Regions from separate parts of the Pantoea sp. C1E2 genome, predicted to be linked through region 1. Evidence: predicted binding sites of a transcription regulator. Region 1 holds the regulator's gene; each other region holds the start of a gene.
The links. The regulator CRP, encoded in region 1, controls carbon source genes, mostly activating them, when cyclic AMP is high. The targets are predictions, from matches to a motif close to ATGTGANNNNNNTCACAT.
Positions count from the first base shown of each region.

Region 2: a site for CRP is predicted at 2,794-2,811, ahead of epd (erythrose-4-phosphate dehydrogenase). Genes of this name have one in related genera too.
Region 3: a site for CRP is predicted at 2,909-2,926, ahead of ACXI0A_RS03395 (nucleoside-specific channel-forming protein Tsx). Genes of this name have one in related genera too.

Region 1 covers NZ_JBSZHT010000002.1:4,178,640-4,182,916, forward strand. The annotation lists gene ACXI0A_RS19950 (phosphoribulokinase) at 26-895, shown strand; gene ACXI0A_RS19955 (OsmC family protein) at 939-1,343, opposite strand; gene crp (cAMP-activated global transcriptional regulator CRP) at 1,647-2,279, shown strand; gene ACXI0A_RS19965 (YccS/YhfK family putative transporter) at 2,338-4,277, shown strand, end outside.
Region 2 covers NZ_JBSZHT010000002.1:3,709,720-3,713,996, forward strand. The annotation lists gene fbaA (class II fructose-bisphosphate aldolase) at 1-269, opposite strand, end outside; gene pgk (phosphoglycerate kinase) at 370-1,533, opposite strand; gene epd (erythrose-4-phosphate dehydrogenase) at 1,585-2,604, opposite strand; gene tkt (transketolase) at 2,960-4,277, opposite strand, start outside.
Region 3 covers NZ_JBSZHT010000002.1:695,007-699,283, forward strand. The annotation lists gene ACXI0A_RS03380 (amidohydrolase) at 1-226, opposite strand, end outside; gene ACXI0A_RS03385 (LysR family transcriptional regulator) at 341-1,243, shown strand; gene yjdN (VOC family metalloprotein YjdN) at 1,322-1,753, shown strand; gene ACXI0A_RS03395 (nucleoside-specific channel-forming protein Tsx) at 1,840-2,706, opposite strand; gene ACXI0A_RS03400 (sensor histidine kinase) at 3,153-4,277, opposite strand, start outside.

The sequences.
Region 1 (4,277 bases):
GCCCGACCTCACAGGGAGTTCTGTTATGTCAGCCAGGCATCCAATCATTGCCGTGACCGGTTCAAGCGGTGCCGGTACTACCACCACCAGCGTTGCCTTCCGTAAAATATTTCAGCAGCTGGATTTGCACGCTGCGGAGCTGGAAGGTGACAGCTTCCATCGCTATACCCGTCCCGAAATGGACATGGCGATCCGTAAAGCGCGCGATCTGGGCCGCCATATCAGCTATTTCGGCCCGGAAGCCAACGACTTCGGTCTGTTAGAACACACCTTCAAGCATTACGGACAAACCGGGTTAGGTGAATCGCGCAAATATCTGCACACCTATGATGAAGCTGTGCCCTGGAATCAGGTGCCCGGCACCTTCACGCCCTGGCAGCCGTTGCCGGAAAACACCGATGTGTTGTTCTATGAAGGACTGCATGGCGGCGTCGTCACGCAGCAGCAGAACGTGGCGGAGCATGTCGATCTGTTGGTCGGTGTGGTGCCGATCGTCAACCTGGAGTGGATTCAAAAGCTGGTGCGCGACACCGGCGAGCGAGGCCATTCGCGCGAAGCGGTGATGGATTCGGTGGTGCGTTCGATGGAGGATTACATCAACTTCATCACGCCGCAGTTCTCACGCACCCATATCAACTTCCAGCGCGTGCCGACCGTTGACACCTCCAACCCGTTTGCCGCACGTGAAATCCCTTCGCTCGATGAAAGTTTTGTGGTGATTCACTTCCGTGGACTGGAAGGCATTGCTTACCCTTATCTGCTGGCGATGATCCAGGGCTCGTTCATTTCACATATGAACACGTTGGTGGTGCCGGGCGGTAAAATGGGTCTGGCGATGGAGTTAATCATGACGCCACTGGTGCAGCGGCTGATTGAAGGTAAACGGATTGAATAATCCAGAAATTCTGTAGCGGCGGCCGTTTGGCCGCCCGCTGATGCTATCGCTCAATCACTTCGTAACTGTGCGTCATTTTCACACTATTGCCGAGCATGATCGCCACCGAGCAATACTTCTCCGCCGACAGATCGACAGCCCGCGCGACCGCTTTATCGCTTAGCGCCTTGCCGCTAACGATAAAATGCAGGTTGATTTGCGTGAAAATACGTGGCGCTTCTTCACGGCGCTCGGAGGTGAGTTTCACCTCGCAGTCAGCCACGTCATTTCGACCCTTTTGCAGGATCGACACCACGTCAATCGCGCTACAGCCGCCAGCTGCCATCAAAACCATCTCCATCGGGCTCGGCGCTTTGTCGCCCGAGTTACCGTCCATTAATACCTGATGGCCTGATGAGGATTCTCCGAGAAAGGTCAGCCCTTCCACCCATTTCACTCGTGCCTGCATTATTCTTTCTCCTGAAGTGGCGGTTTTGCCGCCAGAGTACGCTTTCACTTGATAAACAGCAATCCAGACACATCTGCCCTTTGCTGAAGCGAGACAACAGAAGACAGCTTGCAAAAGCTGTGCTACAAACAGTGCTGAAAATATTTTCGTCATAACAGACGAAGGCGGGAAGAATCAAAAGCGTAGCTTAAGAATCACCCGGAAATAATTTTCCTTTACTGGAAGCGCTCTACGATTACACCGCCTGACAGGGAAAACTGCCCCCTGTATTTTGGGCACGATTACAACAGAGGATAATAGCGAATGGTTCTCGGCAAACCGCAAACAGACCCTACACTCGAATGGTTCCTGTCCCATTGCCATATTCACAAATATCCGTCCAAAAGCACACTCATCCATCAGGGTGAGAAAGCGGAAACGCTGTACTACATCGTGAAAGGTTCCGTCGCGGTACTGATCAAAGATGAAGAAGGCAAAGAGATGATCCTCTCCTACCTCAATCAGGGAGATTTCATCGGCGAACTCGGCCTGTTTGAAGAAGGTCAGGAACGTAGTGCCTGGGTACGTGCGAAAAGTGCCTGCGAAGTGGCTGAAATTTCCTACAAAAAATTCCGTCAGCTGATTCAGGTAAACCCGGATATTTTAATGCGACTCTCGTCGCAAATGGCGCGTCGTCTGCAAGTCACCTCCGAAAAAGTGGGCAACCTTGCCTTCCTCGATGTGACGGGCCGTATCGCGCAAACGCTGCTTAATCTGGCTAAACAACCAGATGCGATGACTCACCCGGACGGGATGCAAATCAAAATCACCCGTCAGGAGATTGGTCAAATCGTGGGTTGCTCACGCGAAACCGTGGGTCGTATCCTGAAAATGCTGGAAGATCAGAACCTGATCTCCGCACACGGTAAAACCATCGTCGTCTACGGCACCCGCTAATTTCTTATCACCCACGGCGTGATGGCAACATCGCGCCGTTTTTGTTTGCGATGAGCTGATGTGGCGCCGAATCATCTATCATCCTGAGGTCAACTACGCACTGCGGCAAACGCTGGTGCTGTGCCTGCCTGTGGCTCTTGGCTGGCTGTTTGGCGATCTGCAAAAAGGCCTGCTGTTCTCCTTAGTGCCTGCCTGCTGCAACATGGCGGGTCTCGATACCCCGCATAAACGCTTCTTCAAACGCCTGATTGTCGGCGGCTCCCTGTTTGCCACCGCCAGCTTTTTGATCCAATTTCTCACCAGTGACGCGATTCCTTTACCGCTGATCCTATTCGTGCTGCCGCTGCTGATAGGCGTGACCGGCGAAATCAGCCCACTGCACGGTCGCTTGCTGCCCGCCACACTGATTGCCGCCATCTTTAGCCTCAGCCTGGTTGGACGCATGCCCATGTGGGTGCCGCCGCTACTGTATATCGGTGGCACGCTATGGTACGGCCTGTTTAACTGGTTCTGGTTCTGGCTGTGGAAAGAGCAGCCGATGCGTGAAACCCTTAGCCTGCTGTATCGGGAATTGGCGGATTACTGCGATGCCAAATATACCCTGCTGACGCAGCTCACCGATCCGGAAAAGGCATTACCACCGCTGCTGGCACGCCAGCAAAAAGCCGTTGATCTGATCACCACCTGTTATCAGCAAATGCATATGCTGTCGGCCAGTCGTGATAACAGCCACAAACGCCTGACGCGCGCGTTCCAGGTGGCGCTGGATTTGCAGGAACACATCTCGGTGAGCCTGCACCAGCCGGAAGAGGTGCAGAAGCTGGTGGAACAGAGTCACGCCGAAGCGGTGATCCGCTGGAATGCGAAAACTATCTCTGCGCGCCTGCGTCTGCTGGCCGATGCCATTCTCTATCATCAGTTGCCCGATCGTTTTCACATGGAGAAGCAGCTCGGTGCGCTGGAGAAGATTGCGCGTCAAAACCCCGATAATCCGGTGGGTAACTTCTGCTATTACCACTTCAGCCGTATCGCTCGCGTGCTGCGCACCCAGAAGCCGTTGTACACCCGTGACCTGATGGCCGATCGCCAGCGCCGTTTGCCGCTGTTTCCGGCGCTGCGCAGCTATCTGTCGCTGAAATCCGCCGCATTGCGCACCGCCGCGCGTATCTCGGTGATGCTGATGTTTGGCAGTGCGCTGGCGCTGTTCTTCAATATTCCCAAGCCCTACTGGATTCTGATGACCATTATGTTCGTCAGCCAGAATGGCTACAGCGCCACACGGGTACGCATTCAGCACCGTGCGTTGGGCACCTTTGCCGGATTGCTGATCGCGGCCGGTTCGCTGCAGCTGGCGGTGCCCGAATCGATCACCTTGCTGTTTATGCTGGCCATCACCCTCGCCAGCTATCTGGTGACGCGCAAGTATTACGGCTGGTCGATGATTGGCTTTACCGTGACGGCAGTGTATTCGCTGCAGCTGCTGTCGCTGAACGGCGCGCAGTTCCTGTTACCGCGCATGATGGACACACTGATGGGCTGCCTGATCGCCTTTGCCGGCATGATTTGGCTATGGCCGCAGTGGCAGAGTGGCTTGCTGCGCAGCAACGCACATGATGCACTGGATGCCTATCAGGAAGCGCTAAGAATGCTGCTGGGGCCGGAGCAATCCCCCGAAAAGCTGGCGTATCAACGCATGAAGGTTAATCAGGCGCACAATGCGCTGTTTAACTCCCTGAATCAGGCATCCAGCGAGCCGGGCTTTAATGCGCAGTACCTGAAAGATATGCGCATGTGGGTGACGCACAGTCAGTTTATCGTTGAGCATCTCAACGCAATGACGATTCTGGCGCGTGAGCACACCATGCTGACGCCCAAACTGGCGGAGCGTTATCTGCAATCCTGTGAAATTGCGCTGCAGCGCTGTCAGCAGCGACTAGCCTATGACGGACCAGGCAATGACAGCAATATTCTGGAAGCGCCGGAGAATCTGAATGAGGG
Region 2 (4,277 bases), 470 kb from region 1:
CCGGCGATTGCACCGAAGATTGCTGCGCCCTGTGGCTTGTCGGTTTTGAAACCTTTACCGGCGATGAAGGCAGCACCACCATTGGAGAACTGAACGATGACCGGCGCTTTAACTTTGGCCGCAGCTTCCAGTACCGCGTTGATGGAGTCCGTGCCGACGCAGTTAACTGCAGGCAGAGCGAATTTGTTTTCTTTCGCTACTTGGAAAACTTTCTGAACGTCATCACCAGTGACAACGCCGGGTTTTACGAAATCAAAAATTTTAGACATGGTTGTGTCCTGTTTCGTTACCGTTCATCCCACAAAGGGACGTCGATTTTTGCCCAGGATGGGCAGCCTTCAGACGACGCCGAAGCGCCGCCCCCAAAAATTACTGCTTAGCGCGCTCTTCCAGCATCGCTACAGCGGGCAGTTTTTTGCCTTCCACGAATTCGAGGAATGCGCCACCGCCGGTAGAGATGTAGGAGATCTTGTCTTCGATACCGAACAGGTCAATCGCTGCCAGGGTATCGCCGCCGCCCGCTACAGAGAACGCGTCGCTGTCTGCAATCGCGTTAGCCACGATTTCGGTGCCTTTGCGGAAGTTCGGGAATTCGAACACGCCGACTGGACCGTTCCACAGGATGGTTTTTGCGCCTTTCAGAATCGCAGCCATCGCCTGTGCGGTTTCGTCACCGAAGTCCATAATCTCTTCGTTATCTGCGACTTCGGAAACCTTTTTCACGGTTGCCGGGGCAGTTTCAGAGAATTCCGTTCCTACGCGTGAGTCGGTTGGAACCGGAATGCCGTGCTCATCACGCAGCTTTTTCGCTGCTTCAACGAAGTCTGGCTCGTACAGTGATTTACCGACGTTGTTATCAATAGCCACGAAGGTGTTAGCGATACCGCCACCGACGATTACGGTGTCAGCGATTTTCACCAGAGATTGCAGCACATCGAACTTGGTCGATACTTTAGAACCACCCACCACTGCTACCAGCGGACGTTCTGGGTTGCTCATCACTTTACCCAGCGCTTCCAGCTCAGCAGACAGCAGCGGGCCAGCACAAGCGATTGGTGCGAACTTGCCCACACCGTGGGTAGAAGCCTGCGCGCGGTGCGCAGTACCGAAAGCATCCATCACGAATACGTCGCACAGAGCGGCATATTTCTTCGACAGGGTCTCTTCGTCTTTCTTCTCGCCTTTGTTAAAGCGCACGTTTTCCAGAACCACCAGCTCGCCTGCGCCGACTTCAACGCCGTCGAGGTAGTCTTTCGCCAGGGTCACGGTGGTGCCGTTCAGTTTTTCTTTCAGGTAGTTAACAACAGGCAGGAGCGAGAACTCTTCGTTGTATTCACCTTCGGTCGGACGACCCAGGTGAGAGGTAACCATCACTTTCGCGCCCTGTTTCAACGCCGCTTCGATGGTAGGCAGAGAAGCACGGATACGTGCATCTGACGTCACTTTCCCTTCTTTCACTGGCACGTTGAGATCGGCACGGATCAGAACGCGTTTACCAGCAAGATCCAGATCGGTCATCTTAATTACAGACATGGTGAACCCTCTCGTTGATTCTCATAAGTTTTGCCAGACGCAGTCCGCGTCTTACCTGAAACCGCTTGCGGCCATTGCTAACGTGGTGTCGATCATGCGGTTAGCAAAGCCCCATTCGTTGTCACACCAAACCAAGGTCTTGATCAGGTGATGACCACTGACCCGCGTTTGCGTGCCATCGACTATGGCACTGTGCGGATCATGGTTAAAATCTACTGAGACTAACGGTAATTCCGTATAGTCAACTATACCACGAAACGCCCCTTCTGACGCGTTTTGCAGCAACGCATTGACCTCACACGCCTTCACTGCGTCACGTACTGAGACGCTTAAATCAATGGCTGTCACGTTGATGGTGGGCACACGGACAGCGATAGCTTCAAAGCGATCGTTAAATTTCGGAAAAATACGGGTAATGCCAGCAGCAAGACGCGTATCCACCGGAATGATCGATTGGCTGGCGGCACGGGTACGACGCAGGTCGCTGTGATAAGCGTCAATCACCTGCTGGTCGTGCATCGCCGAGTGAATCGTGGTCACGGTGCCTGATTCAATGCCGAAGGCGTCATCCAGCAACTTGATCACCGGAATAATGCAGTTGGTGGTGCAAGATGCGTTGGAGACAATGCGGTCAGTTTGTTTAAGAGCCTGTTCGTTTACGCCGAACACCACGGTGGCATCTAAATCGTTACCGCCCGGATGCGAGAACAACACCTTCTTCGCGCCCGCTTGCAGATGCGCTTCGCCATCTGCGCGACTTCCGTAAACACCGGTGCAATCCAGTACGATATCGACGTTCAACTCCTGCCATGGCAGTGCATCAATGTCGGCCAGATGCAGAATGCGGATGGTATCGTCGCCAACAAATAGCTGGTCGCGTTCCTGACGCACATCCCAGGCAAAGCGGCCGTGGCTGGTATCGTACTTCAGCAAATGCGCCATACCCGCTGCTTCAGCCAGTTCGTTAATCGCCACTACGGTGATTTCAGCGCGGCGGCCGGTTTCATACAAAGCACGCATTACGTTGCGTCCAATACGACCAAAACCATTAATTGCTATACGAACGGTCATCTCACTTCCTGCCACAACACCCGAAAAAACGTGCCAAATACCTTGAGCGTTTCGCTGCGTTTTGTACAGGGAATTATTGCCCGCTCAACGTTGCAAAATGATGCCACTCAATTGCAACTGAAACGGTTCAGCTAGAATAAAGCATGCACGGAATAACAGGAATGATTGCGATCAATTGCGCTGCTGATTATTGGATCTACGTCACATATTTCGCATGTAAAAATTATTACTGCAGGAATAATTGAAGCGTTTCAGGCGGGAGGCGGAGCGTAAAATGAAAAAGGTGCGCATAATTGCGCACCCTCCGTGTAGCGATATCGGAATCTGTAGGGTCGCCATTCATGGCGACCGCTGATTACAGAATAGATTTCGCGGTGTTCACCACGTTCTCAACGGTGAAGCCGAACTCTTTGAACAGCAGCTCTGCCGGTGCAGACTCACCGAAAGTGGTCATGCCCACGATAGCGCCGTTCAGACCGGTGTACTTGAACCAGTAGTCCGCGATACCCGCTTCGATAGCCACACGTGCTGCAACCGCTTTCGGCAGCACAGATTCACGGTAAGCCGCGTCTTGCTTGTCGAAGGCATCAGTAGAAGGCATAGAAACAACGCGTACTTTACGGCCTTCGCTGGTCAGCTTGTCATAAGCCGCAACCGCCAGTTCAACTTCTGAACCGGTGGCGATCAGGATCAGCTCTGGGGTGCCTTCGCTGTCTTTCAGCACATAACCACCGCGTGCCACGTTAGCCAGCTGCTCAGCGGTACGATCCTGCTGCGCCAGGTTCTGACGAGAGAACACCAGTACAGATGGGCCATCAACGCGCTCGATAGCGTATTTCCAGGCAACTGCAGATTCAACCTGGTCACATGGACGCCACAGGCTCATGTTTGGTGTCACGCGCAGGCTCGCCATCTGTTCAACCGGCTGGTGCGTTGGACCATCTTCACCCAGACCGATTGAGTCATGGGTATAGACCATGATCTGACGAATCTTCATCAGTGCAGCCATACGTGCAGCGTTACGCGCGTATTCTACGAACATCAGGAAGGTTGCGGTGTACGGCAGGAAACCACCGTGCAGCGCCAGACCGTTAGCGATCGCGGTCATACCGAATTCGCGCACGCCGTAATGGATGTAGTTACCGGCTGCATCTTCGTTGATTGGCTTAGAACCAGACCACATGGTCAGGTTGCTTGGTGCCAGGTCAGCAGAACCACCCAGGTATTCCGGCAGGATCTTACCAAACGCTTCAATCGCGTTCTGAGAAGCTTTACGGCTGGCGATTTTAGCTGGGTTAGCCTGCAGCTGTTCGATGAACTTCTGCGATTCAGTTTCCCAGTTAGCTGGCAGCTCGTTGTTGGTACGACGCTTAAACTCAGCAGCCAGTTCAGGATGAGCAGCAGCATAAGCAGCAAACTTCTTATCCCATGCAGATTCTTTCGCCTGACCGGCTTCTTTGGCATCCCACTGCGCGTAGATGTCTGAAGGAATTTCAAACGGCGCGTGGTTCCAGCCCAGTTGCTTACGGGTCAGTGCGATTTCGTCGTCGCCCAGCGGTGCGCCGTGCGAATCGTGGGTACCGGCTTTGTTCGGTGAACCGAAACCGATGATGGTTTTGCACATCAGCAGTGAAGGCTTGTCTGAAACCGCTTTGGCTTCTTCGACTGCTTTC
Region 3 (4,277 bases), 3.5 Mb from region 1:
CTTCCTGCTGCGCCAGCACGTCATCAGAAGGCAAACCCATGCGCGCATCGGCATCGATCACATCACGACCCAGCTTGAGCTGATAACCAAGACGATGCAGCTCTTCTGCCACTATGGTTGCAGTACGGAACTCCAGCCAGCCCGATTCGGCAAAATGGTGCAGATCGCGACGCCAGCTTTGCATCTGTGGAATCCGCGCGTTGACGAGGTCGGAGAGGGTTTTCATCGGCATATCCTTTGTGTTGGTTTTTTATGCATTATCCCGAATCTACACAATGGTATTGGTGCGCATAAGATGCGAATATCTTGTCACTGATAAACAACGGTTATCACAAAAATCATGGCTGCCAACCTCAAACTTCATCAACTGCGCGCCTTTGTCGATGTGGCGCGTCAGGGCAGCATTCGCGCTGCCAGCCGCTTATCGGGACTTTCACAACCTGCACTGACCAAAGCGATTCAGGAACTGGAGCTGGCGCTCGGCGCGCGTTTGTTCGAACGTCGTCAGCAGGGCGTCACGCTCACTGACATTGGTGATAACTTTTTCCGTCATGCCAGTCTGGTGCTGGAAGAGTTACGCGTGGCGCAGGAAGATATTCAGCAGCGCTTAGGCCTGGCGGGTGGCCGGGTCAATATCGGCGTGGGCGGCAGTATTGCGCGCACCATCATGCCGCAGGTGATCACTCAGTTTCATCGAGAATATCCGCTGGTGAAGGTGCGTATTGTTGAGGGGCAGTTGGTGTCGATGGTGCATGAACTGCGGCAGGGCGCGCTGGATTTCACCATTAATACTTACGATCAACATCATCTGGATCAGGAGCTGATTTTTGAGCGGCTAATGGAGCGTGACTATCAGGTCGTGATGCGTAAAGGCCATCCGATGGCGCATGCCCGCTCACTGAATGAGTTGCAGCATTGCGACTGGACGATGCCGACACCGCAGGGCAGTTATTATCGGTTGCTGCACGATCTGTTTGGAGAACGCGGCATGGCACCGAAGATCGTCGTGACCTGCGAAACCTTTATGGCCTGCACCAGCCTGGTGGCAAAGAGTGATTTTGTCAGCATCATCTCGCGTGACGTGATCGAGGATCCGACGCACGGTGGGCAATTGATTGCCCTCGATCTTGACGATCCGCTACCCAAAGCCACCTTCTATTTGATCCAGCGAAAAGACACCGCGCTGACGCCAATGAGTGCTTACATGGCCCAACTGTTCCGCCGCTATTGTCAACAAAGGTAAGAGTGCGGCCTGGCTCGCAGCTGATTAATTATTGCGCACTACACTTGCACTGGACGTTCCAATTGTGGAGAACTGACCATGCAAATTACTCCCTATGTTTTTTACAACGGTCGCTGTGAAGAGGCGATCGCCTTCTATCTCGCGGCCACCGACGGCGAACTACTGTTTAAAATGACCTTTGGCGATATGCCTGATGAAACTACCGTCGAAGATGAAGGCTGCCCCTCTGGCGTGACCTTCTCGCCTGAACAGATCATGCATGCCCATCTGCGCATCGGGCAGGGTGAATTGATGATGAGCGATGGTGCACAGCAGGCAAGTTATGCCGGTTTTTCCGTGAGTTTATCGACGCCGGATGAGGCGCAGGGCAAGCGTTGGTTTGATGCGTTATCCGCAGGCGGAGAGGTGACGAAAAAGTGGGAACCGACGTTCTGGGCGCACGGTTTCGGCATGTTTACCGATAAGTTCGGCGTGCCGTGGATGGTAAATGCGTACAAGCCGCAGATTTAAACCGGAGCAGTTTGTGACCAGGTACGCATAAATGCGTACCCTACAAGGTAGGGTCGCCATTGATGGCGACCTGGTATTTATACGAATTAGAAGTTGTAACCCACGACCAGGTAGTAACCCCAGCCCGTTGATTTCACTTCAAACGGACCATTGCCGAAGTTCAGCTCCTGCCCATCCGCCCACTGACCGCCATTGTGGAAATAACGTGCCACGGTAGAAACGTGCCAGTGATCGTAGTTCAGCGACAGAATGTGGCTGGACGCGATAGAGTTGCTGGTGCGTGATGGACCGGTCTCGTCGCGCAGATCAGAACCCCAGTCGAAGTTGGTGAAGCCGATATAGCTCAGCTTGCCGCCCCACAGATCGGTAATCGGCACAAAGTATTTCACCTTGAAGCGATAGCCATCCCAGCTGTTTTCGTTTGCTGCACCGTAGTTCTGCCACTGGTATTTGGCATACACGTTCAGTGACAGGCCGATATCGCTGTGGGTATCAATGTCGGTACCCAGACCCATGTACCAGGTGTTCTGACGCTGAGAAGCGTTACGACCCATGTCATAGATGTAGTTGTTCGCGAAGTACCACTCTTTAAACGGACCAAATGCCAGGCTGGTGCCGGTCAGTTTATCAATCGAGAAACGCGGCTCAATTTCCATGAACAGCGGCGAACCGTGGTCGAAAATACCGTTGGCGTTGCTGTTACCCGCGCCAAAGAAGTTGGTCAAATCCGCATAGCCGTAGAAATCGAACCAGTCTTTTTTGGCAAAGGCTTCGTATTCGAGATACACGTCATTGTTGAACTGTGGACCGAAACGGGTGTGATAGCTGCCCACCACGTTAACGCTCTGGTGCCACCAGTCGGAAAGATACTGCGGATCGCTGTCTGCCGCTTGTGCCGCGCCGGTCCAGCTGCTGGCCAGTAAGGCCCCTGCTATCAATGCTTTAAATTTCATTATTTTATTAACCACATGCTAGTGATCGCCGCAGATGCGTCGCGATCGAGTGAAAGCGATCCCAGGGGATGGGCCGTGAGTTGTTTTTTAACCGGTCTAAATCGCCGAATTTTCAAGTGTGCGTAATGTGCCTGTAACAGAGCGATAGGAAATAGATTTTGATCACGTTTGTCAAAAAGTGTTGCATTTTGATTCACTAAAAATGTGACTGTGATCACATAAATGCCGTGTGGCGAACGGAACCCCGCAACCGTTTACGTTGTCGCGAACAACCGCAAAGATGGCAGATGCAGAAAAAGAAGGTAGCGGCACGATTCATCGTGCGCCTTTGGGATTTGACGGTGGAAAATGTGTGGTTTATTGGGTATGGCGATTTTGAAGAGCAAAAGACGCAATACGTTGTGCCGCTACCGCACTTGATATTCAAGGCGGTAGCGGCACGTTGGTCATGGCAAGGTAACACGCACCTGCAGGCCGGAAATTTGCCCCTGGGCGTTATGGCAGTTCGACAGCGCGACCTGCATCTGATGCTTTTGCGCTACGCTGCGCACAATTGACAGACCCAAACCGCTGCCTTGCGCCTGAACATCTGGCGAGCGGGTGAAGCGGTCAAACGCGCGTTCAATAAAGGACTCCGGCATGCCTGGCCCGTTATCGACAATATCCACCACGGTGTGATTGCCCACGCGATGCAATAGCACATCCACCAGGCTGCCTTCCGGCGTGTGCAGCATTGCGTTGCCGATCAGGTTATCGAACAGGCTCCGCAAATCGGAACGGCTGGCGTGCAGGCGGTAGTGCGTGGTGCCGTTAAAACCGATATCAATGCCGCGCTTATCCGCGACCACCATCAACTGCTCGATGCTCTCTTTTAGCAAATCATCGAGCTGGATAGTTTCCACCGTTGCCACCACCGACTGATCTTCCTGGCGCGAGATATTCAGCAACTGCGTCACCAAATGGCGCGTACGCGTGACGCCCGCTTCCAGTTGATCGAACTGGCGGCTGGCTTCACCTGGCTGAATATGCTGGCGCAGATTTTCAAGCTGTAAGGTGACGGCTGTGACCGGCGTGCGTAACTCGTGCGCCGCATCTTCAAGGAACTGTCGCTGCGATGACCAGGCCGCGCGGAGTTTATCCAGCAGTGAGTTATAAGCATCGACCAGCGGCAGCACTTCATCCGGCAGGCCATTTGGTGACACCGCGTGCGGATGCATGGTCTCCTGAGCCGCAATCTGGCGCGAGGCAACGCGTAAATCTCGCGTGATGGCGCGTACCACCAACCAGATCACCAGCAGTGAGAGCGGCATCATCAGCATTAAGGGAATGATGGCGGACAGCACCCGCTTCACCATCAAACTCTTCATGTAGCCGATGTTGTGCAGTACCTGAATATTGCCGATTTCACTGCCCAACTCACCGGGCCGGGTGTAGACGCGCCAGTCACAATCGTCCCCACAGTCACCGACTTTAAGATCGGACCAACCTTTTTTCGCCTGCAGTGGCGCCTGTAAGGCGGGCCAGGAGCTGGCGCGCAGCTGATTATTGGTGTCCCACAGCTGAACGATGTA